Regions from separate parts of the Mesorhizobium album genome, predicted to be linked through region 2. Evidence: predicted binding sites of a transcription regulator. Region 2 holds the regulator's gene; each other region holds the start of a gene.

Region 1 (7,184 bases), on a different contig from region 2:
GCGCTTCAAGACGCATCCGGCAATCAGGGGCACCTTTGAGGGCGCCAAACGGATCGGCTATGGCGCGCGCGCCATCACCGAGGGCGGCTGGCAGTCGGTGCCAAAGCTCTCCTTCCCGGGCGGCGTGCTGATGGGCTGCGCGGCAGGCTTCGTCAATGTGCCGCGCATCAAGGGCTCGCACAATGCGGTGCTGTCCGGCATGCTGGCGGCCGAGCATGTCGCGGACGCCATCGCTGCCGGCCGCGCCAATGACGAGCTTGCCTCTTATGAAGGAGCCTGGCGCGGCAGCGACATCGGCAAGGACCTGAAAAAGGTGCGCAACGTCAAGCCGCTGTGGTCGCGCTTCGGCACCGTCGTCGGCGTCGGCATCGGCGGCCTCGACATGTGGCTGAACACGCTGTTCGGCTTCTCGCCCTTCGGCACGCTGAAGCACGGCAAGGCCGATTATGCGACGCTCGAGCCAGCGTCCAAGCATCAGAAGATCGCCTATCCGAAGCCGGATGGCGTCTTGACCTTCGACCGGCTCTCCTCGGTGTTCCTGTCCAACACCAACCATGAGGAAAACGAGCCTGTCCACCTTATCGTCGGCGACGCGGCGCTGCAGCAGCGCTCCGAGCACGATGTCTTCGCAGGACCCTCGACCCGCTACTGCCCGGCCAGCGTCTATGAATGGGTGGACAAGGACGGCAATGCCGCCGCCGATCCGTCGGCCAAGGATGTGCGCTTCGTCATCAACGCGCAGAACTGCGTCCACTGCAAGACCTGCGACATCAAGGACCCGAACCAGAACATCAACTGGGTGCCGCCACAAGGCGGCGAAGGCCCGGTCTACCAGGGCATGTGAGCCCCACGCCCGACCGGGCCGTCTCGACCGCCGCCAAAGGAAAATGCCGGCGAAGGCCCGGTCTACCAGGGCATGTGAGCCCCACGCCCGGCCGGGCCGTCTCGACCGCTGCCAAAGGAAAATGCCGGCGAAGGCCGGTCCACCAAGGCACGTAGAGGGCAATTGCCAAAGGCCTTGCGCTGCCCTTCACCCATACCGTGAGCAAAGGGTCGGCGCCTGCGGCGGTGCAGGTTGCGACAGCGCAACCTCAAGGCCGTTGAATCCGCCGCCTGCTTGTGTTTCCTTTCCCGGAGGATAGGGAGGAGACAGCCATGCGCTTGGCGGTTCTGACATGCCTTGTCGCCATGGGCGCGCTGTGCGCGCCGCAGGCTTCGGCCGGCACCCGAGTGCTGGTCCAGACACACACCTACGACATTGCCGGCAATTCCGGCGCGGCGCTGATCGAGGCCATGGACAGCAAAGGTCCCAAGCATGGCTTCATGACGCATGCTATCGCCCAGACCGCCTATACGGTCGACTGGGAGCTTGGCGTTGTCCAGGACCAGGGTTCCTGCCGGATACGGCAGGCAAACGGCACGCTCAATCTCACCTACACTTTTCCGCGCGTCGCATCGCTGGTGACGCCGGCACTGAAGAAGCGCTGGAACCAGTTCTTCGCCGGGGTGCGTGCCCATGAGGAGACCCACGGCCGCGTCGCCAGGGAGATGATGCGCGTCACCGAGCGGTCGATCACCGGTATCACGGTCGCCGACGATCCCTCCTGCTATAAGACGCGCAGCGAGGCGCGCCGTCGTATCCAGGCCGCCTATGCCGAATACGAGGCCAAGCAAAACGCTTTCGATGCCCGTGAGCACCGCGACGGCGGCCATGTCGAGCATCTGATTGCGGCGTTGATGAAGCCTTAGCAGGGCAGAGGGGGGCGCGAAGGAATGCGACGCTAACCGCCCGTCTTGCCAAGTTGTGCATTCGCCGCCAGCGCCGACACATGCTTGTCCTCAGGCTGTCTGTCGTCGGGCCGCACCGAGAACTCCACCAGCACCGGCAGATGATCCGAGCCGGTGTCTTCCAGCCGCGTCGCCGAATGGATCGTCACGCCGCCCTTGCTGAACACCTGGTCGATCGGCAGGCCTGCATAGCGCCGTAGGAAGTCGGGCAATTTCCTGTAGATCCAGGTCGATCCCGCCGACGGCATCACGGACAGCCCGCCGAGCGCGGCGACGCGCCTTACCGCCGCGCTCCACGGCACGGCGTTGCAATCGCCGGCCATGATCGCGGTTTCGCCGAGGGCGGCAAGCGGCGCCGCCAGCTCGCCTATCTGCCAGGACTGCTCGCGCGGCCAGGGCCAGCTCAAATGGATCGCGGCGACGTCGACGCCGGTGCCGCCGAAATCGATCGTTGCGGTCGCCATCGCGCCACGCGGCTCGCAATGCGGCGCGGTGCCGGCGGCAAAGGGCCGCCGCGACAGCAGCGCGACGCCGAATATGCCATTGGGATAGGCGCAAAGGATGCGGTACGGATAGGCGCTGGTGATATAGCCGAGCTCTCTCGCCCACATCCCCGACACCTCGTCGAGGGTGATCACATCGGGATTGGTGCGGCCGATCAGCGACAGCACCTTCTTCGGCGTCGGATTGTTGAAGCGGAGGTTCATCTGCAGCAGGCTGTAGGCGATCCGATCGGCCGGCCTTGCGACCGCCGGCTGCGGCCACAGCCTGGGCAGGGCGCTCGCCGTCGTGACGAGGCAGGCGACGGCGAAGAGCAGTGCTGCCGCCGCCTGCAGCCGGTACGAACTGGCAAGCAGCGGCAGGGCCAGCAGTGCCGTCAAGATGCTAAGATGAATGCGGAAATGCGAGAAGGAATCGAGTGCCGGATGCAGCGCGCCGAAGAACCCGGCCAGCAGCGCGGCCGAGAGTGCCGTCATCGCCAGGAATGCCACCCCAGCCGTCATATTCGAGCGCGCGCCGCCTGTTGTCATCTTGCTCTTGGTCTGCCGAATGCCGCCGGCAATCTGTTCGGCCTGCTTATCGGCCAAATTGCGGCCTGAGCAGGTGACGGATTGCCTCTGCTATTGGAAGGCTGTCTCGGAGAAGCTTCTGAGCTTGCGCGAATGCAGCCGCTCCATCGGCATTTCGGCCAGCTTCTCCATCGCCCTGATGCCGATGGTGAGATGCTGTGCCACCTGCCGCTTGTAGAACTCCGTCGCCATGCCGGGCAGCTTCAACTCGCCATGCAGCGGCTTGTCTGAGACGCAAAGCAGCGTCCCGTAAGGCACGCGGAAGCGGAAACCGTTGGCGGCGATCGTCGCCGATTCCATGTCGAGCGCGATGGCGCGCGACTGCGACAGGCGCTGCACCGGTCCGCGCTGGTCGCGCAGCTCCCAGTTGCGGTTGTCGATGGTGGCGACGGTGCCGGTGCGCATGATGCGCTTGAGGTCGTATCCCGAAAGCCCCGTCACTTCGGCGACCGCCTCCTGCAGCGCCACCTGGATCTCGGCCAGCGGCGGGATCGGCACCCAGACCGGCAGGTCGTCGTCGAGCACATGGTCTTCGCGCACATAGGCATGCGCCAGCACATAATCGCCCAGCGCCTGCGTGTTGCGCAGGCCGGCGCAGTGGCCGAGCATCACCCAGGCATGCGGCCGCAGCACCGCAATATGGTCGGTGATGGTCTTGGCGTTGGACGGGCCGACGCCGATATTGACCATGCTGATGCCGCCATGGCCGGGCTTCTTCAGGTGATAGGCCGGCATCTGCGGCAGACGCTGCGGAGGCGTGCCTTCGCTCGGCGTGCTGGCTCCGGGCATTGTCACCACATTGCCTGGTTCAACGAATTCGCTGTAGCCGCCACCGCCGCTCGCCATCAGGTCGCGGGCCCGCGCCACGAACTCGTCGATATAGAACTGGTAGTTGGTGAACAGCACGAAATTCTGGAAATGCTGCGGACTGGTCGCCGTGTAGTGCGTCATTCGGTGCAGCGAATAGTCGATGCGCTGCGCGGTGAACGGCGCCAGCGGCCTCGGCTCGCCATACGCCACCTCGAAGGTGCCGTTGGCGATCTGGTCGTCGGTGCCGTCGAGGTCCGGCACGTCGAACAGATCGCGGATCGGCCGCTTGATGCGTTCGGCGGCGGCGCCGTCGACATAGGTGCCTTCCAGGAAGGCGAAATGCAGTGGGATTGGCGTTGTCGATTCCGACACCGTGACCTGGACGCCGTGATTGCGCATGATGAGCCGAAGCTGCTCGACGAGATAGTTCTCGAACAGCTGCGGCTGGGTGATGGTGGTGGCGAAATGCCCGGGCGTCGGCATATGGCCGTAGGCCTGACGCGAGTCGATCTGGGTGAACGAGGTCGTGGTGACGCCGATCTGCGGATAGAAGGCCCGGTAGCGCTTGCTCTCGTCGTCCCCGGCGGCGATTTTGGCGAAGGAATCGCGCAGGAACTTGGTGTTGCGGTCGTAGAGCGCCTCGAGCGCCGCGACCGCCTTTCTGGCGTCGCCGAAACTCTGTCTGCCGAACGGCTCCGGCATGACGACCGATTCGATGGCTTGGGGGTAGATTCGCTTTTCCATGGCCCAATATAGGGATTTGGAGAAGCGCTTGGGAGGGGGAGGCGGGCCAGAAGCCGGGCCCGCGAGGAATTTTTCTTCGACCGTGTCAGCCGCGCTGCAGGCTGACCAGCAGCACGAAGCCGACGCCTGTCTTCTTCGGCGCTGGAGCCTCGATGATCGAACCCGTGTGAGTGCGCATCATCGGAACTGCCAGCACCGGGGCGGCAAGCAGCATCAGGATGAGCATCGCCCGCGGCAGCAGCCGAAGGGTCTTGAGGGCAGTGGCGGTGACGCGGTTCATGGTGGTCGTTCCCCTTTCGAGCATGGGTCGTTTCAGCGCTTGAAATGGTTCATGCGCCCAGCCGGCAGGTGTTGGCCGCGTCCCATGAGCGGGCCGGGCGGCCGGCTTCCGCCACGAGAATGGCAAAGAGCATGCCGAAGAGGCTCATCAGCAGGCAGACGATGGTGAAGCGGCGGGCAAGCATTGGTCTTCTCCTTCAATGGCAAGGAGAATGCCTGAATGCCTCTGAACCGGTTCTGAGACCGGTATTCATCTACCGTTCAAATTGGTTGATACGATCCTGATCAGGCCACACCGCGGTGGCCGACAGAGCGCTTCGAAACGGCGCTCAAAAAAGAAAAACGGGGCACCTGGCCCCGTTTCACATGACCATTCGAGCGGCTCTCAGAGCTTGTGCCAGGTCTGGCTCTTGCAGATCAGCCCGCCCAGCACGCAGCCGCTCATCTTGAGCGAAGCGCCGGATAGCGTCGCCTTGCCGGAATAGGTCTTGTCGGTTTCCGGGTCGGTTATGGTGCCGGTGTACTTATTGTCGCCGGCCGCCTTGAATGAGCCGATGGTCTTGCCGGCATATTTGCCGGACTTGAGCGTGATCGAGAATGAGTCGCTGCCGGCGATCGCCGCGGTCGAGCCGGCCTGCGTCTTCCAATTGCCTTCGATCGGGTCGGCCCATGCGGCACCCGCAATCATCAAGGTGGCCGCCAGGGCCAGGCTCATTTTTCGAAACATGTTGTCCTCCCTTCAGAATTCAGGCGGGGCTCGTTCCGCCTCTCTGTCCCTTACGCGAAGGTAAAGCTAATCCAGCCGCCGCCAAAACGAAAGCAGTGCCGCCACGGAAGGGTGTAAGGATTTTGGCCGCGCGGCGACTGAAAATGAACGGAAGCGGAAAACGGCTTCGGTTTCCGTGGTTAGTGAAGTCTTGATTCGGACGCCCGAAATTTTCGTCGAATTTAATGCAAAAAGGCGGAATTGCTGGGTTCCTATGCTTAACAGTTTTGCGCGTTTACCTCTTGTTTTAGCTTTGTTTTCCTCAAATTAAGCAAGTCATTTAACGACGGATTCAAGGCCAGGCTTCATCCTCGAAAGCATCGAAAGAGCGGCCCGCCCCAAGGGACAACTGGGACAGAAGGAGGCAGCTCTCGGGAGCCAGACAGGGGATTGAGATGGCACGTTTTGAAATGCTTGAAGCCGGCTTCGGCGCCATGGGGGCAACTGCCCAGGCCGACATTCTTTTCGAACTGGGCATGATGTATGCGACCGGCCGCGATTGTGAGACCGACGTTGTTGCCGCCCACAAATGGCTCAACATCGCCGCGATCAAGGGCTCGGCCCGCGCCGCGGAGCTGCGCTCGGAACTGTCGGCCACGATGTCGAAGGCCGATATCGCCAAGGCGCTGCGCGAAGCGCGCGAATGGATGACGATACACTGATCGTCTTCGGGCTGGAGCTTAACCAGCCCTTCTGGAACAAGGCCGCGGCAAGACGGCCGATTAGTAAGACCAAGAACGCGGCAGGCAGACCTGCCAAAGCCGCGCACCAGACCATGATCCCGAAAAGTGGAAAAGATCCTGGTCCAACTACAAACAGGGAAGCGAGCGGGTTCAGGTGCGCGGGGGCGCCGGAGAAGCTCGATTGCAAAAGCTGCGACTGGCCGGGACAAGGCCGGCGCGGCTTTTGCATTTTGCGCATTTCCCCAGTGGCAGGCGTATGGCGGCTTGGCCCAAGAAATCCTCGCCGAAATGAACCAAAGCGGTATGTATTGTCCTCTCGACAGTTCCGGCGAAGGGTGGAATTGTCCCGGCTCTCAGGAACAAGCGTGGCCGGCACGGCCGCGCGCAAGTGGAGGAGTTCTTATTGCCATGAAAAGATTGGGTATTTTGAGCGCGGCCGCATTGGGCCTGATGATGGGCGCATCGGTCGCTTTCGCCGACGACATCACCATCTCGGTGGTCGGCCCGATGACTGGGCAGCTCGCAACGATCGGTGACCAGTTCAAGCAGGGCGCGCAGGCTGCCGCCGACGCCATCAACGCGGCGGGCGGCGTCAACGGCGCCAAGATCAAACTCGACATCGAGGACGACCAGTGCGATCCGAAGCAGGCGGTGTCGGTCGCCAACCGCATCGTCGCCAACGGCGTCAAGTTCGTCGACGGCCATGCCTGCTCGGGTTCGAGCATTCCGGCTTCCGCCGTCTATGCCGAATCCGGCACGCTGATGATGAGCCCGGCCTCGTCCAACCCGGCGCTGACCGACGCCGCGGCCAAGTCCGGTTGGCCGACGATCATGCGCCTCTACACGCGTGACGACGCGCAGGGCGCCTTCATTGGCCCGTGGATCGCCAAGAAATACGCCGGCAAGAACGTCGTCGTCCTGCACGACAAGAGCGCCTACGGTCAGGGCGTTGCCGATGTGGTCAAGGCGACGATGAACGCCGGTGGTCTGAAGGAAGTCGACTATGAAGGCATCAACGCCGGCGAGAAGGATTATTCGGCTCTG
Region 2 (7,184 bases):
CGCTGCGCGTGCGCGGCGAGGCGGTGAGCGAGATTTCCGGCGCGGTCGCCACGATGCGCGCCAAGATGCTGCGCGTCGAAGCTCCGCAGGGCGCGATCGACATCGTCGGCACCGGCGGCGACAATTCGCACAGCGTCAACATCTCGACCGCTTCGGCTTTCGTCGTCGCTGCGGCGGGGGTTCCGGTCGCCAAGCACGGCAATCGCGGCCTGTCCTCGCTGACCGGTTCCGCCGACGTGCTGATGGCGCTTGGCGTCAAGATCGACATTCCGCCGGAGACGATCGGCCGCTGCATCCACGAGGCCGGCGTCGGCTTCATGTTCGCGCCGGCGCATCATCCGGCGATGAAGCATGTCGGCCCGATCAGGGGCGAGCTCGGCACACGCACCATCTTCAATCTGCTCGGCCCGCTGTCGAACCCGGCCGGCGTCAGCCGCCAGATGGTCGGCGTCTTCCTGCCGGAGTGGATCATGCCGGTGGCAGAGACGCTGAAGACGCTCGGCGCAGACCATGTCTGGGTGGTGCACGGCGACGGCTACGACGAAATCACCACCACCGGCGAAACGCAGGTGGCGGAACTCGCAGGCGGCGAGATCCGCAGCTTCACGCTCACCCCGGAGGCGGTCGGGCTGAAGCGGCACGACAAGGAAGAGCTGCGTGGCGGCGACGCGGACTACAATGCCAAGGCATTGCGCGATATGCTGGGCGGCGCGGCAGGTGCCTATCGCGACACCGTGCTGATGAATGCCGGCGCCGGGCTGGTGGTGGCGGGCAAGGCGACGACGCTTGCTGACGGCATTGAAGCCGCCGCGCAAGCCATCGACAGCGGCCGGGCGCTCGCAGTGCTCGACAGGCTCATCGAAATCTCGAACGGTTAGAACCTTGTCCGATATCCTGCGCAAGATCGAAGCCTATAAGCGCCAAGAGATCGCCGCGGCGAAGCTCAGCGTGCCGCTTGCCGAGATCAAGGCCAGGGCGAAGGATGCCGAGCCGCCGCGCGGCTTCCTCGCCGCGCTCGAGGCCAAGCGGAAGGCCGGCGGCTTCGCGCTGATTGCCGAGATCAAGAAGGCGAGCCCTTCCAAGGGGCTGATCCGCGCCGACTTCGATCCGCCGGCGCTTGCCAGGGCCTATCAGCAAGGGGGTGCTGCCTGCCTTTCGGTGCTGACCGACGCTCCGTCCTTCCAGGGCGCGCCCGCGTTCCTGACCGCCGCGCGCGCCGCGGTCGGCCTGCCCGCTTTGCGCAAGGATTTCCTCTTCGACCCGTACCAGGTTTATGAAGCCCGCGCCTGGGGCGCGGACGCGATCCTGATCATCATGGCAAGCGTCGACGACGTTTTAGCCAGCGAGCTCGAAGCGACGGCTTTCGAGCTCGGCATGGACGCGCTGGTCGAGGTGCATGACGAGAAGGAAATGGAGCGCGCGCTCCAGCTCACGTCGCGGCTGATCGGCATCAACAACCGCGATCTGAGAACCTTCGAGACCAGCCTCGACGTTTCCGAGCGGCTTGCGGCCATGGTGCCGTCTGACCGGCTGCTCGTCAGCGAGAGCGGCATCTTCACGCATCAGGATTGCCGCCGGCTGGAAAAGAGCAGGATCGGCACCTTCCTCGTCGGCGAGAGCCTGATGCGGCAGGCCGACGTGGCAGCCGCGACCTCGCTTCTGCTGACGGGTAATGCGCCGGCCGAGGCCGTCTGATGCCCGCCCTCACCCATATCGGCGCCAAGGGCGAAGCCAACATGGTCGATGTCGGCGACAAGGCCGAGACGACGCGCACGGCAATCGCCGAAGGTTTCGTCACCATGCGCCCGGAAACTCTGGACATGATCCTGGCCGGCGACGCCAAGAAAGGCGACGTGCTGGGGGCCGCACGCATCGCCGGCATCATGGCGGCCAAGAAGACGCATGAACTGATCCCGCTCTGCCACCCGCTGCTTCTCACCAAGGTTGCCGTCGAAATCGAGCCCGACCGCGCGCTCCCCGGCCTCAAAGTGACCGCGCTTACCCGCGTCAACGGCAAGACGGGGGTGGAGATGGAAGCGCTGACCGCCGCCTCGGTCGCCTGTCTCACCATTTACGACATGGCGAAGGCGGCAGATCGCGCCATGGTGATTTCCGGCATCAGGCTGGTCGAGAAGACCGGCGGCAAGTCGGGCGACTACAAGGCAGGTTCTTGAGATGGCGTTGCTTCCGGTCGCCGAGGCGCTCGAACGCCTGCTGGAAGGTGCTGCGGCGCTGCCCAGCGAAAGCGTTCCGCTCGCCGATGCGGCCGGCCGCGTGCTGGCCGAACCGGTGGCGGCGCTGCGCACCCAGCCGCCCTTCAACGCTTCGGCCATGGACGGCTATGCCGTACGCTACACGGACGTAGTGTCAATGCCGGCGCGGCTCTCCGTCATCGGCATGGCGCCTGCCGGGCGCGGCTTTACTGGTTCCGTCGGCAAGGGCGAGGCCGTGCGCATCTTCACCGGCGCGCCGCTCCCCGAAGGTGCCGACACCGTCGTCATCCAGGAGAATGTCCGCGACCTCGGCGGCGGCAGCATCGAAGTGATCGAGCCGACCGCGCAGGCACGCAACGTCCGTCGCCGCGGACTCGACTTCGGCGAGGGTGACGTGCTCCTCCATAAAGGTCGCGACCTCGATCCGGCAGCGCTTTCGCTGGCGGCGTCGGCCAACCATCCGAGCCTCAATGTGGTGCGGCAGCCGTTCGTCGCGATCATCGCCACGGGCGACGAGTTGTTGCCGCCGGGCAGCGCGCTCGGTCCCGACCAGATTATTTCGTCCAACGCCTATGGCGTCGCCGCCGTGGCGCAGTCGGTCGGCGCGCGCGCGCTCGACCTCGGCATTGCCGCCGACCGCAAGGACGCAATCGCGGCTTTGGTGAAGAAAGCGGTCAAGGCCGGCGCCGACGTCATCGTCACGCTTGGCGGCGCCTCGGTGGGCGACCATGACCTGATCCACGACGTGCTGACCGGCGAAGGCATGCAGCTCGATTTCTGGAAGATCGCCATGCGCCCCGGCAAGCCGCTGATGTTTGGCCGGCTCGGCGACATCCGCTGCGTCGGCCTGCCCGGCAATCCGGTGGCGAGCCTGGTTTGCTCGCAACTGTTCCTGAAGCCGCTCCTGGCGCGGCTCGGCGGTCGTCCCTACCGGCAGGACATTCGCACGGCATGGCTGGGTTCCGCGATGCACGCTAACGACATCAGGCAGGACTATGTGCGCGCCGTCGTGCGCGAGGATGCCGGGGCGCTGGTCGCAACGCCGTTCGGCATCCAGGATTCCTCGATGCTGCGGATGCTGGCCGACGCCAACGGCCTGATCGTGCGCGAGCCCTACGCGCCGGCCGCGGAAGCCGGCGCCGAATGCAGCGTTCTGATGTTACGCTGAACAAAACGTCAACACATTCACTAAACTTTAAACGGTTGCGGAACACAACTGGAACAGATAGTGTTTGTTCTGGGTTTGTTTTCTGATTCTGGTTTTGGAACCCGTTGGGGGCTGCCATGCTGACACGCAAGCAACATGAACTTCTGATGTTCATCCACGAACGGCTCAAGGAAAGCGGCATTCCGCCGTCTTTCGACGAGATGAAGGAAGCGCTCGACCTTGCCTCGAAGTCGGGCATCCACCGCCTGATCACGGCACTGGAGGAGCGCGGCTTTATTCGCCGGCTGCCGAACCGGGCGCGCGCCCTCGAGGTGCTGCGCCTGCCCGATTCCATCGCGCCCGGCCTCAACGCGGCGAGGAAGTTTTCGCCGAGCGTCATCCAGGGAAGTCTCGGACAAGGCAATCTCGGCCGACAGATCAAGCCTGCGGCGCCTTCGCGCACGCCGGCGCCCAGCAATGACGACGATGCCGTTTCGGCCGTGTCCATTCCGGTGATGGGCCGCATCGCCGCCGGTGTGCCGATCGACGCCATCCAGCACCAGACGCATTCGATCACGGTGCCGCCGGACATGATCACGGGCGGCGAGCACTATGCGCTGGAGGTCAAGGGCGACTCGATGATCGAGGCGGGCATCTTCGACGGCGACACCGTGATCATCCGCAATGCCAACACCGCGAGCCCGGGTGAGATCGTGGTGGCGCTGGTCGATGACGAGGAGGCGACACTGAAGCGCTTCCGCCGCAAGGGCGCCTCGATCGCGTTGGAAGCCGCCAATCCGGCCTATGAGACCCGCATCTTCGGCCCAGATCGCGTCAAGGTTCAGGGCAAGCTCGTCGGGCTCATCCGGCGCTACTGAGCAATTCCAGGAAAGTGCGCAGCGGTTTTCCGTCCGGAATTGCGTCAAGACAAACACTCAGTAGCGGTTCAGCATGGCTGAACCGCTACTGAGCCGGTTGAGGCTTGGCTTCTGGCGTTTCAGGCTGCTTGTAGGGTGCCAGCCCCCTCGCCTCGCGCGAATACCGTCGTTGCTCGTGCCAGGGACGGTAAGGCTGTTGGACGGCATAGTGAATGGCTGGCCGCGCTGTCGCCGATTGCGGGTCGAAGAAGACGGCGGCACTGCCGTCACGCGCGAGCTGCCGCTTGGTGACGACGAGGACGCGTGGATCGCGGCAAGGGTTGTAGGCCATGGCGTCGTTGATGACGATGAGATCGGCGAAGCCGCAGGCCGGCCGGGCGCTGTCGCGGTTCTCGGCTAGCGCGACGAGCGCGCCGGATGGATGCCGGCCAATGCAGAGGTCGCCGGTACAGTAGAAAGGCGAGCCTGGCGGCAGGCCGACGGGATCGGTTATCTCCCCGCTGACGAATGTCTCGGGCGGCACGATTGTCTCGGCCTTCAGCGCCGTTTCCAGTTGTCGGTTGTGAATTCGTTGGAGCGCGCGCGGTTGATGGCGAGTTCGCCGCCGCCGATCGGCATCGCCACCAGATGCGCATCCTCGGAAATCAGGACGTCCGGCGTGCGCACCTGCGGGATCGTCAGCAGGCCGGCCAACGCGAAGGGAACGGCCGCCAGCCTGAGCCAGGTGGTGGCCATGGTCGCAATGACCAGCGCGATTGTCGTAAGCAGCACCGACTGGATCGAGATCAGCCCGACGGCATCGACCGGCGAGCGTTCCGAAATCCACCCCGAGATCGCGATCATCGCCGTCAGCCCCTTGCCCATCAAATAGAGGAAAGGCCAGTCGAAGCCGAACGGCATCATGACGGCGCTGGCGACGGCAAGGAACATCACGACCGTGACGATCGGCATGATCGCGAGATTGGCCAGCAGGCTGAGCGGCGAGACGCGCTGGAAGTGCCAGATGGCAAACAATGCCGTAGCGCTTCCGGCGATGATCGAGGTCATGGCGGCGCCACCCGCTCCGACCGCCAGCTTTCGCGACAGGAACCGCAGGAACGAACGCTTCGGCGGCGGCACCCTCACTTTGCCGGTGCGGTATTCGGCCCAGCCGGCATAGGCGCCGACGAGCGCTGCCGTGGCGGCAAACGACATCTGGAAGCTCGGGCCGACCACTTCATGCGGCGACACCAGGATGACGGCGATGGCCGAAATCGCCAGATTGCGCATCGTCAGCGCCGCCCGGTCGAAGAGCACGGCGATCAACATGACCGCGAGCATGATGAGACTCCGCTCGGCCGCGACCACGACGCCGGAAATGACGAGATAAGCGGCGATCGACACCAGCGCGATTGCCGCGGCGTATTTTTTCACCGGGCGGCGCGAGGAGAAATCCGGAAACAGCGCGAAGGCGCCGCGCAGCAAAAGCATGATCGTGCCGGCGACCAGCGCCATGTGCAGGCCGGAAATCGAGATGATGTGGTAGATACCGGTCCGCCGCATCGCCTCGTTGATGTCCTCGGGAATGCCCGCGCGAACACCGACGATCAGCGCAGCCGCGATCTCCCCTTCCGGACCGCCGACCGTGCTTCTGATATGATCTGCGATATTTTCGCGAGCGTTCTCGACGGCGGAGGCTAGGCCTGCGCCGGCGGGCGGGTCGGTTGCCGAAACGACTTTCGGATCGCCGAGGAAAAACCCGCTGGCGCCGATGCCGGAAAAATAGCTGTCGAAGGAGAAGTCGTAGCTGTCGGGGCGGACCGGGCCGGTCGGCGGCAAGAGCCGCGCATAGCCTGTCACCAGCGATCCTGCCTCCAAGTCGGGTGGGATCCTGCGCGCCGAGAGCCTGACGCGATCCGGGGCGTAGCGCAGCTTAGGGTGCGCGGTCGAGATGAGGTCGATGGTCAGCCTGATACGGTCATTGGCCATTTCCTCGGCGATGACGACACGGCCCATCAGCCGTGTCTGGATCTCGGAGCCGAGCATCGGTGTTGCGGCGCGCCAGGTCTCGACCTTCGCAGCGACAAAGCCCAGCGCGCAAAACAGCGCCGCCATGAAGAGGAGGTGCGTCTTCGGCCATGAGCGCGAAACCGCCGCACAGACGGCGATCAGCGCAACAGCCGCAAGCGGCCTGTAGAGATCCGGCTCGGTGCTCAGGGAAAAATAGAGGATGACGCCCGCTGCCAGGAAAACCGGCACCAGCAGGAAGCCGATGCCGCGGTCAAGCTCGGTGGCAGCGGCTGCAGCGACGCTTCGGCCAAACGCGGGAAGCGAAGCGCGGCGCACCTGCCTGCGGATCCGATCGATGGTTGCTGGCGGAGAGAGCGTGCGAGAGGCCCCGCCGCCAGGCTCCAGAATCTCTGTAGCCGGACGCGGCGCCGGGAGCGGGACCGGTGTCGCTTCGGCAGGCACGGTGCCGGCAAACAGCAGGCGCTCGCTGACGCCAGCTGTCGTCCCCTCGCCCTCCTCCGCGCCCCGGCCACGTCCAGCCATCGGGTCTGCCCCTTGCGCCCCAGACCTCCTATGCTACATGAACCGCGAAAGTCCGCGCAACCACGCCTGCTTCAGTGCTTCTTCCGAGAGTTCCATGTCCGACAAGGTCGTCACCCGTTTTGCCCCCTCGCCCACCGGCTTCCTGCATATCGGCGGCGCGCGCACGGCGCTGTTCAACTGGCTTTATGCCAAGCACACGGGCGGCACGATGCTGCTGCGCATCGAGGACACCGATCGCGAGCGCTCCACCGAGGCTGCGACGGCCGCCATTCTGGACGGGCTGACCTGGCTCGGCCTCTCGTGGGACGGCGAGGCCGTATCGCAGTTCGAGCGCGCGCCGCGCCACCGCGAGGTGGCCGAGGAGCTCGTGCGCCTGGGCAAGGCCTATTACAGCTTCGAGACGCCTGCCGAGCT
Region 3 (7,184 bases), on a different contig from region 2:
ATGAGCGGCTGCGCGCGATCAACTCGCTGCGCATCTTCGGCGACGCGCCGGGCAAGGGCGCCATCATCTCGTTCGAACTGCAGGGCATCCACGCCCATGACGTGTCGATGGTGATCGATAGGCAGGGCGTAGCTGTCCGCGCGGGCACCCACTGCGCCCAGCCGCTGTTGAAACGCTTCGGCGTGACCTCCACATGCAGGGCATCGTTCGGCATGTACAACACCAGGGCCGAAGTCGACGCTTTGGCCGATGCGCTGGAAAAGGCGCGGAAATTCTTCGGGTGACGACCATGGATGATGTGAGCACCAGCGCAGAGACCGCACCGGCCACGAATGGCGTCGTCTCAGCCTCGGCGATCCCCGCCGACGAGCTGGCGCGGCTGACCGACGACATCGTGTCGGCGCTGAAGACCGTCTACGATCCGGAAATCCCGGCCGATATCTATGAGCTCGGCCTCGTCTACAGGATCGACATCGAGGACGACCGCACCGTCAAGATCGACATGACGCTGACCGCGCCCGGCTGCCCGGTAGCCGGCGAAATGCCGGGCTGGGTCGAGAATGCCGTCGGCGCCGTCGAGGGCGTCTCCGGTGTCGAGGTCAACATGGTGTTCGATCCGCCGTGGACGCCCGACCGGATGTCGGAAGAGGCGCAGGTCGCGGTCGGGTGGTATTAACCAACGACCCAACAGAGATTGGCTGGCTTGCAGCAAAGGTGAAACTTCACCATCTTAAGGGCAGACTCATTCCGCGGGCCTTGAACCCGCGCGAACGTGGAGAATGACATGGGACGCTTCGCCGTCATCACGATGACCGACAAGGCCGCAGACCGGGTGCGCGAGATCGTCGCCGCGCGCGACAACGCGCATGGTATTCGCCTCGGTATCCGCAAGGGCGGCTGTGCCGGCATGGAATACACGATCGATCTGGTGACCGAGCCGAGCGCCAAGGACGACCATGTCGAGCGCGACGGTGCGCATGTCTATGTAGCGCCGGAAGCGGCGCTCTTCCTGCTCGGCACCGAGATGGATTTCGAGCAGACGACGCTGCGCACCGGCTTCACCTTCAGAAATCCGAACCAGAGCTCGGCTTGCGGCTGCGGCGAATCCGTCGAGCTGAAGCCGGCCGACCTCAAGGCGCTTGCCGAGGCGCGCGCTTCGGCCTGATCTCCCTTCGCCCCGTTTACGGGGAGAAGGTGGCCCGAAGGGCCGGATGAGGGGCAGCGGCAGCCTCTCTAAGGTTCGCGCCGCTCCTCATCTGCCTGCCGGCATCTTCTCCCCGTAAACGGGGCGAAGAAGGCTAATCCACCCACATCCCTGTCCGCTTGTGCCAGTCGGCGATCGACTCCTCGGGATAGACATCGAACACCTTGTCGTTCTTGCCGATCACCGGCTCGACCCAGTTGGCCTTGTATTTCAGCATCAGATGCACCTTTTCGGGCGGCTTCGGCAGGTCGCTGTCGATCGCCGAGGCGAAGGGGTGGACGAGGTCCGGCCAGGTGGGGTCGTAAAGCCAGAGCGCCGAACCGCATTTCTTGCAGAAATTGCGCTCGCCTGTCGATACCTCGCAATGCGGATGCTCGTCGTCCTCGATCTCGGCGCGGTAGACGCCAAGGTTGCGCTTGCCCCTGATCTTCATGGTCTCGTAGTCGGCGCCGAGGTTGATGGCAAAACCGCCGCCGCCCTGCTGCTTGCGGCAGATCGAGCAGTAGCAAAGCATGAACGGCACGGGCGTGTGGCTGTCCACCTCGAAGCTGACGGCGCCGCAGCGGCAGGAGCCTTTGAGCAGGACAGGCATTGCGGGAACTCCGTTCTGGTGTCTCAACCTGTCAGCATGCCTTTGGTTGCGGCGATGACAAGGCCCATGCCGGATGAGATGATGGCGGCATGGACGATGAGCACCTTCGGGAATTGTTCGAAAGCCTTGGACCGATCAGCATCCGCAAGCTGTTCGGCGGCAAGGGCATCTATTGCGACGGCGTCATCGTCGCGGTGGTCGTGCGCGGCGAGCTGATGCTGAAGGCCGACGAAAAGAGCATCCCGGATTTCGAGGCTGCCGGCTGCAGCCAGTGGACCTATACCGGCTCGCGCCACGGCAAGGAGGTGGCGATGCCCTATTGGAGCGTGCCGGACAGCGCCTTCGACGATCCCGACGAGATGGCTGTCTGGGCGCGCCGCGCCTATGAAGCGGGACGAAGGGCGGGGCGATGACGTTTGAGTTAAGGCGGTTTTTGCAAACGCCGAGTTCCCGCCCACCCCCCTCTGTCCTACCGGACATCTCCCCCGCAAGGGGGGAGATTGGTCGTCACCGCCGATTTCGCCAATCGCCGACGTTGCGAGAAGAGCGTCGGCGGTGAAGCTGCTGATCTCCCCCCTTGCGGGGGAGATGGCCGGCAGGCCAGAGGGGGGTGTGAAGGAACGAGGCAGTGGCGTTCAGCCTCCTGCCGTCGAACGCACGAACCTACAGCGCCTTGGCAATCTCCGCCGCCAGCAGGGCATTGTTCTCGACCAGCGCGATGTTGGTCTTGAGGCTGCGGCCGCCGGTGAGCTCCAGGATCTTTGACAGCAGGAACGGCGTCACCGCCTTGCCGGTGACGCTCTGCGCCTCGGCGGCCTTTTGCGCCGCCTGGATATAGCCGTCCATCTCCGCGGCCGGAATCTCATCATTCTGCGGCACCGGATTGGCGACCAGAATGCCGCCGCCCAGGCCGAGCGCCTCGCGTGTCCGGTAGAAATGCGCGATGTCCTGCGGCGCGTGCAGCGTCAGTGGCGCGCGGAAGGGCGACTGCCTCGACCAGAAGGCCGGCATTGTCTCGCAAGCGTAGCCGATGACTGGGACGCCGCGCGTTTCCAGTACTTCCAGCGTCTTTTCGATATCGAGGATCGCCTTGGCGCCGGCCGAGACGACGATGACCGGTGTGCGCGCCAGCTCGTCGAGGTCGGCCGAGATATCAAAGCTCTTTTCGGCGCCCTTGTGGACGCCGCCGATGCCGCCGGTCGCAAACACCTTTATGCCGGCCATATGCGCGGCGATCATTGTAGCCGCCACCGTTGTGCCGCCAGTGCGCCTTTGAGCGACGGCGAAGCCGAGATCGGCGCGCGACAGCTTCATGGCGTCGCCGGTCATGGCAAGCGATTCGCGCTCGCCGTCGGACAGGCCGATCTTGATGCGGCCGTTGACCACCGCGATCGTCGCCGGCACAGCGCCGCTGCCCGCTATGATCTGCTCGACCTTGGCGGCCATCGCGCCATTGTCGGGGTAGGGCATGCCATGGGTGATGATGGTGCTTTCCAGCGCCACCACTGGCCGCCCGGCGGCGAGCGCCTCCGCTACCGGCGGATGGATATCGATGAAGGGGCGGGCGGTTTCGGGTGTCATGTCTGTTCTCCAATCCGGAGAAAACACTCCGGCAAGATGATCTGGCGGCCCTATGCCACCTCCCGTGCCTCCGGCACAAGGGCAAGCGCCTGGCCGAAACTGGCGGTCGTGAAGGAGGGTACCGCCTCGGCGCTCTCGATGGCGAGGATCGCCGCGGCAACACCTTCGCGCAATGCTGCCCGCAACGGCAGGCCTCGCAGCAGTGCGGCGACCGTGGCTCCGGTCAGCGCATCGCCGGCGCCGGTCACGTCGGCGACCCGTCGCGGTGCGGGCGGGTCGATGGCGAAGACACCGGATTGGTCGAAGCCAAGCACCGGGGCGCTGCCGGCGGTGACCACGCCTGCCGTGAGGCCGATCCGCCTGAGCTCCTTGACAAGATCCGGGCCGGAGATGTCTGCGCTGGCCAATGCCGCTGCCTCGCGGCGGTTCATGAACAGCAGCGAGAAAGAGCCCAGCAACGGTATCAGCCGCACCACCTTGGCCGGCGAGATGGCGATGGCGAAGACCGGCCTGCCGCCGGCCTGCGCGACGAGGCGCTCGAGCGCTGCCGTCGGCAGGTTCGCGTCGCAGAGAATCGCGTCCGCCTCGGCGATCGCCTCGCGCACCTTGGCGCGGCGGATCTGCTTGGGGAAGGCGAGGTCGTAGAGGCCCATATCGGCGAAGCCGACGATCAGCTCGCCTTCGCTGTCGATCAGTGCCGTATAGCTTGGCGTCGTGCGGTCGAGAAACACCACCGAAAGGTCGGCGATGCCGGCTCCGGCGATCGCCGATGCGACCGTCTCCGCCGCCGCGTCGCCGCCGCGCACCGAAAGCAGCGAAGCCGACACGCCGCGCTTCACCACGCTGCGCAGCGCGTTGAAGACGCCGCCGCCGACATCCTCGCGCATGATGCCGGGGTTGGAGGCGGCGGGCACGTAAGTGCCCGAGACCTGGCCGCGCCGGTCGATATGGGCGCCGCCGAGCGCCAGGATCTTTGGAGATGTCGGCATGCCGGGGTGGAAACCTTCGTTGATTGTTCGCGCGCGCACACTAGGTTTCTGCGCGTCACCCCGCAATCGGGGCCGCGATTCGGGCCGGCGGGATGTCGAAGTCTTTTTGGGTCAGCAGCGCCAATCCGCTCTAGTCCTGGTGAGACAAAAATAGAACAAATCCAGATATTGATTGTTTTTCAGTTATTTATCGCCCCTTGCCAAATGAGAACAAAAAAGGTACAAAACACCAGGGATCACGGATTGTCCGGCCTTCATTGACGACCAAGGGGTGATGTATCATGGCTCAGAATACTTTGCGGCTTGTAGAGGATAAGGCAGTGGACAAATCAAAGGCTCTGGATGCGGCGCTGTCGCAAATCGAGCGCGCCTTCGGCAAGGGCTCGATCATGCGGCTCGGCACGAACGAGCAGGTCGTCGAGATCGAAACCGTGCCGACGGGATCGCTCGGCCTCGACATCGCGCTCGGCGTCGGCGGCCTGCCGCGCGGCCGCATCATCGAAATCTACGGGCCGGAAAGCTCGGGCAAGACGACGCTGGCGCTGCATACAGTTGCCGAAGCCCAGAAGAAGGGCGGCATTTGCGCCTTCGTCGATGCCGAGCACGCGCTCGATCCGGTCTATGCCCGCAAGCTCGGCGTCGACCTGGAAAACCTCCTGATCTCGCAGCCCGACACCGGCGAGCAGGCGCTGGAGATCTGCGACACGCTGGTGCGTTCCGGCGCCATCGACGTGCTGGTGGTCGATTCGGTGGCGGCGCTGACGCCGCGCGCCGAAATCGAGGGCGAGATGGGCGATGCGTTGCCTGGTCTCCAGGCCCGCCTGATGAGCCAGGCGCTGCGCAAGCTCACCGCCTCGATCTCGCGCTCCAACACCATGGTCATCTTCATCAACCAGATCCGCATGAAGATCGGCGTCATGTTCGGCTCGCCGGAAACCACCACCGGCGGCAACGCGCTGAAGTTCTACGCTTCGGTGCGCCTCGACATCCGCCGCATCGGCTCGGTCAAGGACCGCGACGAGGTGGTCGGCAACCAGACCCGCGTCAAGGTGGTGAAGAACAAGCTGGCCCCGCCCTTCAAGGTGGTCGAGTTCGACATCATGTATGGCGAGGGCGTCTCGAAGACCGGCGAGCTGATCGATCTCGGGGTCAAGGCCGGCGTGGTCGAGAAGTCGGGCGCCTGGTTCTCCTACAATTCGCAGCGTCTCGGCCAGGGCCGCGAGAACGCCAAGCTGTTCCTGCGCGACAATCCCGACACGGCGCGCGAGATCGAGATGGCGCTGAGACAGAATGCCGGCCTGATCGCCGAGAAATTCCTCGAGAATGGCGGCTCCGAAGGCGGCGACGACGGTTACGGGGACGAAGCCGGCGCGATGTGAGGCCAGCAATTCCGGGAGCGGTTCCCGTCCGAATAGTCGGAGTTTGGCCACAATCCTGCTATATCGGCATATGCTTATGTAATCGAGTTTTAGTATTGCGTCCCGAACCGCCGGCCCTCGCGCCGGCGGTTTGCGTTAGCGGTAACGCGGATGCAGCCAGCTGACCTCGCTGATTGGCCTAACGCGCGTCGCGTTGGAACGGATTGTGGCGACGCGCTTTACGTCATTCTTCAAGCATGTCGTTCTCCCACAACCGCCACGCACCTTTGGGCGACATGCCTCGATCCGTGTTTCTAGACAGGGTCAAGAGCTACGGCTAAAAGGCCAATCCATCTTCTGAAACACGAAAAGCCCATTTGCCGCCGGCCAGGCCGGCGGTTCTCGCGAGAAAAAGGCAGATCCATGAGTGGCGTGAACGAGATCCGGTCGACATTCCTCGACTACTTCCGCAAGGAGGGTCACGAGATCGTCGCCTCCAGCCCGCTGGTGCCGCGCAACGATCCGACGCTGATGTTCACCAACGCCGGCATGGTGCAGTTCAAGAATGTCTTCACCGGCCTGGAGAAGCGTCCCTATTCGCGCGCCTCGACGGCGCAGAAGAGCGTGCGCGCCGGCGGCAAGCACAACGACCTCGACAATGTCGGCTACACCGCGCGCCATCTCACCTTCTTCGAGATGCTCGGCAATTTCTCGTTCGGCGATTACTTCAAGGAGCGCGCGATCGAACTAGCCTGGAACCTGATCACCAAGGAATTCGGCCTGCCGAAGGACAAGCTCCTGGTCACCGTCTATCACACCGATGACGAGGCGGCGGGCTACTGGAAGAAGATCGCCGGCTTCTCCGACGACCGCATCATCCGGATCCCGACCTCCGACAATTTCTGGGCGATGGGCGACACCGGCCCCTGCGGGCCGTGCTCGGAGATCTTCATCGACCGCGGCGAGCACATCTGGGGCGGCCCTCCCGGTACCCCGGAAGAGGACGGCGACCGGTTCCTCGAATTCTGGAACCTGGTGTTCATGCAGTATGAGCAGGTGACGAAGGACGAGCGCATCGACCTGCCGCGCCCGTCGATCGACACCGGCATGGGCCTGGAGCGCATGGCCTCCATCCTGCAGGGGGTGGAGAGCGTCTTCGAGACCGATCTGTTCCAGCACCTGATCGATGCCGCGTCCTCGGCGCTCGGGCACGGTCCCAGCAAGGAGAACGTCGCATCCTTTCGCGTGATCGCCGATCACCTGCGCTCATGCTCCTTCCTGGTGGCCGACGGCGTGTTGCCCTCCAATGAAGGCCGCGGCTATGTGCTTCGCCGCATCATGCGCCGCGCCATGCGCCATGCGCAGCTCTTGGGCGCCAAGGAGCCGCTGATGTGGAAGCTGGTGCCGGCGCTGGTGCGCGAGATGGGCCAGGCCTATCCCGAGCTCGGCCGCGGCGAGGC
Region 4 (7,184 bases), on a different contig from region 2:
ACCTTCAGCCTGGTGTCGACCGGCAGCAGCGCCAGCGCCGCATTGAGCGTCGTCTTTTCGCCGCTCGGCGCGAGGTTTTCGGCGCGTGCCAGTTCGAGCAGTCGGCGCACCAGGAGATTGAGCCGCCCGGCATCTGTGACAATGTTGTTAGAGAAACGCCGCCGCTCATCTTCGTCCATCGTCCCGCCGGAATCCCTCAAAAGCTCGGCCGCTCCCTGGATCGCCGTCAGCGGCGATTTCAGTTCATGCGAGACGTGGGTGGCGAAGGTCTGGATGCTGTCCGAGCGCGCCTGCAGTTTTTGCGCCATGTCGAGGAAGGCGGCCGACAGCGCCGCCATCTCGCGCGTGCCATGGTGATCGAGCGGGCGCATCGCCTCGCGGTCGCCGGCGGCGATGCGTTTCGTACGCTCGATCAGCGCATAGATCGGCCGGCTGACGGTGCGGATGAACACCAGCGCGATCAGCAGCGTGCCGCCGACGATGGTGATCGCCGCCAGTGTCACCTTGCCGCGCTCGCCATAGAGATGTTTGACGATGTTGTTCGGCGTCCGCGAGAGATAGACCACCCCGGCGACCCTGCCTTCGACTTCGACCGGCAGGGCGACGAAGACGCGCACCTTGGTGCCGCGGCTCACCGAATAGAGCGGCGGCGGCGGCTGGTCGGGGATCCTCAGTCTCAGCTCGCTGGCATAGACGCCGGCAAGCGCTCTGCGCACCTCCTCGACCTGGCCGAGCGACAAGCCCACCTCGCCGCCGCCAGCAATCACCACGCCATGCGGATCGAGCAGCCGGAAACCGGCGAGCGTGGTCTTCTGCGTCTCGTCGAGAATGCCGTCGAGCCGCGTGCCGATGGCCGCGAAGGCCGGATCGGCGGTCGCGGGAAGGGCGGCCGGCCTCGTCGGCATGACATCGTCGGACGCAAGGTCGAGGCTGGGTTCGATCGGCTGATAGGGTTGGTTGGCGTTGTCGCGCGCCGTGGGGATCTTGGCGCCGAGCTTTTCCGGCGCAATGCCGGCGGCGCGCACCTCGGCGGCATAGACGGCGGCAACGACCGCGCCCTGCGCGATGAGCTCGCCCTCGGTCTGACGGATCAGCTGGTTCTCATAGAGCCGGAAGAAGAACAGGCCGACCAGCGGCAGCGCCATCACCACGATCAGGATGGCGACGACGACGGTGGCAAGCCGCGGCCGCCATCTTTCCTTGCTCAGCCACCGCATCGGCCGAGCCGGAAGCCGACGCCATGCACGGTTTCGATCGCGTCCACGCAGCCGACCGCCGCCAGCTTGGCGCGGATATTGCGGATATGGCTGTCGACGGTGCGATTGGAGACATGGATGTTCGATTGATAGGCATTGGCCATCACCGCGTCACGGCCAAGCACATGCTGCGGCCGGGCTAGAAAACCTTTGACGATGGCGAATTCGATTGCCGTGAAGAGCAGCGGCTTGCCGTCGAAGCTCGCCGCGTGGCTTGCCGGAACAAGCATGAGCCTACCATGCGCGAACTGCCGGTCGTCCGCTTCTTCCTCCGCCGCCACCGGGCGGGCGCGGCGCAGGATGACGTTGACGCGGGCGACCAGCTCGCGCGGGCTGAACGGTTTAGTCACATAATCGTCGCCGCCCATTTCCAGCCCGAGGATGCGGTCGATCTCTTCATCGCGCGCCGACAGGAACAGCACCGGCACGTCGGAGCGCTGCCTGAGCCGCCGGCAGACCTCCAGCCCGTCCATCTCCGGCATGCCGATGTCGAGCACGACGAGGTCGGGCGTGCGGCGTTCGACCGCCTGCAGCGCAGCGGCGCCGTCGGCGACGGCAGCCGTCGTCATGCCGGCCTTCTCCAGTGCGAAGCAGATGATCTCGCGGATATGCGGGTCGTCGTCGGCGACGAGGATATTGTGCGGCATCGATCAATAGCCCGGAGGTTCTGTAACGGCAGGATTAGCAAGCGCGCCGCGCTTGTCGAGAGTGCGGCGCAAGATTAGCGGAGTGCGTTATCTCCGGACCTTCCTCGGCGCGGCTATCCGGACCCCGTGCCGCGATCTCGGGACGAAGGGCAGGATGATTGGCTGCGGGGCGCGGCTTCTTCGGCTGGACGAGCCACCAGCCGTCATAGCGCAGCCGGTAGGGCAGGCGAGGCATTTGATGTGTTCGCATGCTGCCCTGTTTCGCTGGTGGGCGCGGAAAGCTCGGGGCGGATCGGAGGAGGTTTTCCGCACGGATGTGCAGATTTCGTGCAGGGCCGTTGCGTCTTGCCTCAGTCGCCACCAGCCGGCATAGATCGGTCATGACCGTTGAAATCTACCACCCGCGCCGCTCTGTGCTCTACGTGCCCGCCTCCAACGAGCGGGCGCTCGCCAAGATCGCCTCGCTCGCCTGCGATGCCGTCGTCATCGATCTCGAGGATGGCGTCGCGCCCGCCGACAAGGTTTCCGCGCGCGAAAAACTGGCAGGCATCCTGGCCGCGCGGCCGAAGCGGCGCTGCGAGATGGTAGTGCGCATCAATCCGCTTGGATCCGAATGGGGCATCGACGATCTCCTGGCCGTCGCCAGGGCTGGGTCGGACGGCATTCTCCTGCCCAAGGTCGCGACGCCGCGCGACATCCTCGAGGCCGGCGATCTGCTCGACGACAATCTTGCGCCCGATACGGTGAAGCTATGGGCGATGATCGAGACGCCCAAGGCGCTGCTCAACATCGGCGCCATCGCCGAGCTTGGCCGCGATCCGGCTTCCAGGCTCGCTTGTTGCGTTGCCGGAACGAACGATCTGTTGAAGGCAACGGGCGTGCTGGCCACCCCCGACCGGCGCTATCTGATGCCGTGGCTGATGCAGCTGGTGCTCGCCGCCCGCGCCGGCGGCCTCGACGTGATCGACGGCGTTGCCAATGACTTCCGCGACCTGGAGGCCTTCGCCCGCGAATGTGCCGAGGCGGCCGCCATGGGCTTCGATGGCAAGTCGCTGATCCATCCCGCCCAGATCGAGCCGGCCAACCGCGCCTTCGCGCCGTCGCCCGAGGCGCTTTCCGCGGCAAGGGCGATCAGGGACGCCTTCTCACGGCCGGAAAATGCCGGCAAAAGCGTCATCGCGCTGGACGGCCGCATGGTCGAACGGCTGCATCTGGCCGAGGCCGAGAAACTTCTGGCGAAGGCCGCAATCATCGGCGCATGATGCGCTGGAGCAATTCCAGGAAAAGTGCGTAGCGGTTTTCCGTCCGAAATTGCTTCAAAACAAAGGGATAAAGCGGTTCTGCGTTTCCGTGAAGCGGTGAACCGCTCTATTGTATGTCGCCCAAAACTGTGCAGCGGTTTTGGGCGACATACAGATAGACATTGGTCATGACAGGGTCGAAAAATGAAACTTTACCGCTTTCTGTCCGGTCCGGACGACGCCACTTTCTGCCACAAGGTGACGGCGGCCCTGAACAAGGGCTGGCACCTGTTCGGCTCGCCGACCTATGCCTATGACAAGACGACCAAATCGATGCGCTGCGGCCAGGCCGTGGTGAAGGATATCGAAGGCCAGGAATACACGCCCGACACCAAGCTCAGCGATTGGTAGGTGCGCCGCGCGACGCTGGCGGGACAGCACCCCCCTCTGCCCTGCCGGGCATCTCCCCCTCAAGGGGGGAGATCAGATCGTCGCCTTTGATTTCGCCAATCGCCAGCGTTGGAGGAAGAGTACCGTCGAGGGGAGCTGCCGATCTCCCCCCTTGAGGGGGAGATGGCCGGCAGGCCAGAGGGGGGTGGCTTGGCGCCCACCAAAACGGCGTAACACTCACCCCGCCGCCGCCTGCTCGGCCGCTTCCTCGATCCGCTCCATGTCGTCGTCCGACAGGCCGAAATGGTGGCCGATCTCGTGGATCAGCACATGGGTGACGATGTCGCCCAGCGTCTCCTCGTTCTCGGCCCAGTAGTCGAGTATGGCGCGGCGGTATAGCGTGATGCGGTTCGGCCCCTCGCCGGTCTGCGGGTTCCAGCGCTCGGCGATGCCGCGTCCCTCGAACAGGCCGAGCAGGTCGAAGGGCGTTTCCAGCGACAGGTCGTCCATGATCTCGTCGGTCGGGAAGTCGGCGATCTGGATGACGATCTCGCCGGTTAGCTGGCGGAACTCTTCCGGCAGATGGGCATAGGCCTCCAGCGCCAGAAGCTCCATTTCGTCCATCGACGGCGAGAGCTGGTCGTGCCAGGTGCGGGTCTTGTAGATGCGGGCCATGAGGTTTCCTTTGATCCCGGCATATAGGCTTTCGCGCCGATTGAGGCAAATGAGCCGGCTGGCGGGCTTCCCTGTGGGTAAAGGGCGGAGGAATAAATTCCTTCCCATGCCGCTTGACTCTTCCGGGACCCTCTGGAATCTATAAGAACATAACAGGAACAATTGCTGCCGGAAGTGAACGTCATGGCGATGAGCGCCGTGGCGCGGGACACTGTTTTTGCCCTGCGCCGCCAGATCGCGAAGATCGAGGGAACGCTGCCCGAGCGCCTTGAAGCGCCGGCACGCGGCGCGCCTGGAGCAATTCCAGAAAAAGTGCGAAGCGGTTTTCCGTCCGGAATTGAGGAAAAACAAATATACAGCGATGCGGCCCAGTCGGACGCCACCATCGTCCGGCGCGGCCTCGCCGTGGCGCCGCAGGATTCCTTCCTGCGCACCGGCATCGAACGCCTCGACACCGCGCTTGGCGGCGGCCTGCCCAAGGCCGCGCTCAGCGAAATCCATGGGCTGGAAACCCGCGATGCCGGCGCCGTCGCCGGCTTCGCGCTGTCGCTTACCAGCCTGATCCTCAAGGAAAGGCAGGGCCTGCCGATCCTCTGGATCGGCACCGCGGAAATCTTCCGCGAGGCCGGCTTTCCCTATGCCAGGGGGCTGCATGCCCTCTTCGGCATCGAACCCGAGCAATTGCTGTTTTCCGAAGCGCCGAAACTGCTCGACGCGCTGTGGATCGCCGAGGAAGCCGCCCGCATGACGGCTTTCGCCGCCGTCATGCTCGAGATCCGCGGCAGCCCACAGCGGCTCGACCTTACTGCGACGCGGCGGCTGCACGCCCGCGCCCAGAGCGCCGGCCGCCCGGTGCTTTTGCTGCGCCAGGCCGGCGAGGCCGAGCCCACAGCGGCGCCCGTGCGCCTCATCGTTTCGGCCGCGCCTGCTGCGAGCCGCGAGACGGTCGCCGGTCCGCTCGCCGGTTCGATCGGCCGCCCTGCCTTCACCGTCGATATCGGCAAGAGCCGCACGGCCCTGCCCGGACAATTCACACTGGAATGGAACCCCGATGAGCACGCTTTTGAGGAAAGAAGAAGGGGTGAGGAAAGAAAGCCCCAGGAAGAGCGGGCAACGAATCCTGTCGCTGTGGTTTCCACATCTGCCCGCGGAGCGGATCCTGCGCCAGCGTCTGGGGCGGTCCTGGCGTTCCCGGCCGTCGCATCACCTGCCCCCGCCTCACCCACCGCTTGTGATCAGTCATCGCGACAACAACACCCAGCGCATCGCGGCCCTCGACGAACGGGCTGAGGCGCTGAAGCTGAAGCGCGGCATGGGCATTGCCGACGCGCGCGCCATGCACCCCGCGATTGATGTGGTGGAAGCCGACCCGGAGGCCGACCGCCGCCTGCTCGAAGGCCTTGCCGACTGGTGCGACCGCTACACGCCGCTGGTGGCGATCGACGGCGAGGACGGGCTGTTTCTCGACGTCACCGGCTGCACGCATCTCTTCGGCGGCGAGCGCGCCATGCAGGACGAGATCCTCACCCGCTTCTTCGAGCAGGGTTTCGATGTCCGCGCTGGCCTCGCCTCCACGCCAGGGGCCGCCTGGGCGGCGGCGCGCTTCCATGGCGACCGCATCGTCGCCGGCGGCGAGGAGGAAGCGCTGCTTGCGCCCCTGCCGCTTTCGGCGCTGCGCATCGCGCCGGAGACCCGCATCAGCCTGGAAAGCGTCGGCCTGCGCACGGCGGGCGCGGTGATGGCCACGCCGCGCGCGCCGCTCGCCCGCCGCTTCGGCGCCTCTCTTCTGCTGCGCCTCGACCAGGCGCTCGGCCGCCTCGACGAGGCGGTGTCGCCGCGCCTTCCCGTCGCGCCGCTCTCGGTCGAGCGCCATCTTGCCGAGCCGGTCGTATTGACCGACGACATCGAGCGGCTGGTGAGCCGGCTTGCCGTCGCCCTGAAGAGCGACCTCGAACGCCGCGGCGAGGGCGCGCGGGCGCTTGCCCTTCTCCTCTTCCGCGTCGACGGCGCCGTCAGCCGCATCGCCGTCGGCACCTCGCGCCCGATGCGCGAGCCGCAGTTGATCCGAAAACTGTTCCACGAACGGCTCGCCGCACTTGAGCAGAGCATCGATGCCGGCTTCGGCTTCGACCTCGTGCGGCTTTCCGTGCTTTCGGTCGCCGCCTTCGACATGCTGCAGGGCGATCTCGCAGGCGAGGTTGCCGACGATGATGCCGACATCGCTTTATTCGCCGACCGCATCCGCGCCCGCCTCGGCGACGCCGCCGTGCTGAAGCCGGTCGTCGTTGAAAGCCATCTGCCGGAGCGCGCCGTCACCACGGTTCCTTTCGCGGAAGCGCCGCAAAGGCGCATGCCGCCGAGACAGCCCGACCGGTCGGTGCCGCCGATGATCATCTACCCGCCGGAGCGGCCGGTGCGGCTGTTCCGCTCGCCCGAGCCGATCGAGGTGCCGGCGACCGAAATCCCCGAGGGGCCGCCGATGAACTTCCGCTGGCGCCGCGCGCTTTACCGCGTCGCCCGCGCCGAAGGACCGGAACGCATCGCCGCGGAATGGTGGCGACCCGGCGAGGAAGAGGCGCCGACCCGCGACTATTACCGCATCGAGGACAGCGAGGGACGCCGCTACTGGCTCTACCGCCAGGGCCTCTACAGCGGCGCTTCGCAAGCCGCGCCGCGCTGGTTCATGCACGGGGTGTTCGCATGAACGCGCTGGCCGCCGTCCCCTATGCCGAGTTCGGCATCCAGTCGAATTTTTCCTTCCTGCGCGGCGCCTCGAAGCCCGAGGAGCTGGTGGTCACGGCAAAGTTCTACGGCTTTTCCTCGATCGGGCTTGCCGACAGGAACACTGTCGCCGGCGTGGTGCGCGCCTGGCAGCAGGCCAAGGTGGAAAAGCTTGCCTATCATCCCGGCTGCCGCCTGGTTTTCCGCGACGGCACCCCGGACATCCTCGCCTATCCCCGCGACCGCACGGGCTG

What was found. Region 2 encodes LexA, which represses DNA repair genes until DNA is damaged. Its sites were predicted from a motif close to TGTTCNNNNTGTGTTCNG; they were not measured.
Region 1: the regulator LexA is predicted to act here: its motif matches at 5,701-5,718, upstream of RFN28_RS22405 (sel1 repeat family protein).
Region 3: the regulator LexA is predicted to act here: its motif matches at 4,573-4,590, upstream of recA (recombinase RecA).
Region 4: the regulator LexA is predicted to act here: its motif matches at 4,353-4,370, upstream of RFN28_RS11710 (ImuA family protein).

The regions. Positions count from the first base shown of each region.
Region 1 is NZ_JAVIIW010000028.1:71,150-78,333, forward strand. Features, by position in the region: gene RFN28_RS22370 (electron transfer flavoprotein-ubiquinone oxidoreductase) at 1-844, shown strand, start outside; gene RFN28_RS22375 (DUF922 domain-containing Zn-dependent protease) at 1,156-1,749, shown strand; gene RFN28_RS22380 (endonuclease/exonuclease/phosphatase family protein) at 1,782-2,792, opposite strand; gene RFN28_RS22385 (AMP nucleosidase) at 2,910-4,370, opposite strand; gene RFN28_RS22390 (hypothetical protein) at 4,498-4,692, opposite strand; gene RFN28_RS22395 (hypothetical protein) at 4,742-4,876, opposite strand; gene RFN28_RS22400 (DUF2147 domain-containing protein) at 5,077-5,418, opposite strand; gene RFN28_RS22405 (sel1 repeat family protein) at 5,853-6,119, shown strand; gene RFN28_RS22410 (ABC transporter substrate-binding protein) at 6,549-7,184, shown strand, end outside.
Region 2 is NZ_JAVIIW010000004.1:9,672-16,855, forward strand. Features, by position in the region: gene trpD (anthranilate phosphoribosyltransferase) at 1-878, shown strand, start outside; gene trpC (indole-3-glycerol phosphate synthase TrpC) at 883-1,695, shown strand; gene moaC (cyclic pyranopterin monophosphate synthase MoaC) at 1,692-2,174, shown strand; gene RFN28_RS04530 (molybdopterin molybdotransferase MoeA) at 2,176-3,381, shown strand; gene lexA (transcriptional repressor LexA) at 3,498-4,238, shown strand; partial or broken gene RFN28_RS04540 (ComEC/Rec2 family competence protein) at 4,324-6,770, opposite strand; gene gltX (glutamate--tRNA ligase) at 6,865-7,184, shown strand, end outside.
Region 3 is NZ_JAVIIW010000009.1:66,803-73,986, forward strand. Features, by position in the region: gene RFN28_RS10060 (cysteine desulfurase) at 1-284, shown strand, start outside; gene RFN28_RS10065 (SUF system Fe-S cluster assembly protein) at 290-676, shown strand; gene sufA (Fe-S cluster assembly scaffold SufA) at 785-1,165, shown strand; gene RFN28_RS10075 (GFA family protein) at 1,299-1,796, opposite strand; gene RFN28_RS10080 (TfoX/Sxy family protein) at 1,886-2,209, shown strand; gene RFN28_RS10085 (pseudouridine-5'-phosphate glycosidase) at 2,460-3,377, opposite strand; gene RFN28_RS10090 (carbohydrate kinase family protein) at 3,428-4,366, opposite strand; gene recA (recombinase RecA) at 4,648-5,745, shown strand; gene alaS (alanine--tRNA ligase) at 6,148-7,184, shown strand, end outside.
Region 4 is NZ_JAVIIW010000011.1:53,645-60,828, forward strand. Features, by position in the region: gene RFN28_RS11685 (sensor histidine kinase) at 1-1,217, opposite strand, end outside; gene RFN28_RS11690 (response regulator) at 1,205-1,903, opposite strand; gene RFN28_RS11695 (HpcH/HpaI aldolase/citrate lyase family protein) at 2,284-3,165, shown strand; gene RFN28_RS11700 (DUF1737 domain-containing protein) at 3,349-3,555, shown strand; gene RFN28_RS11705 (metallopeptidase family protein) at 3,772-4,209, opposite strand; gene RFN28_RS11710 (ImuA family protein) at 4,393-5,499, shown strand; gene RFN28_RS11715 (DUF6504 family protein) at 5,441-6,913, shown strand; gene RFN28_RS11720 (error-prone DNA polymerase) at 6,910-7,184, shown strand, end outside.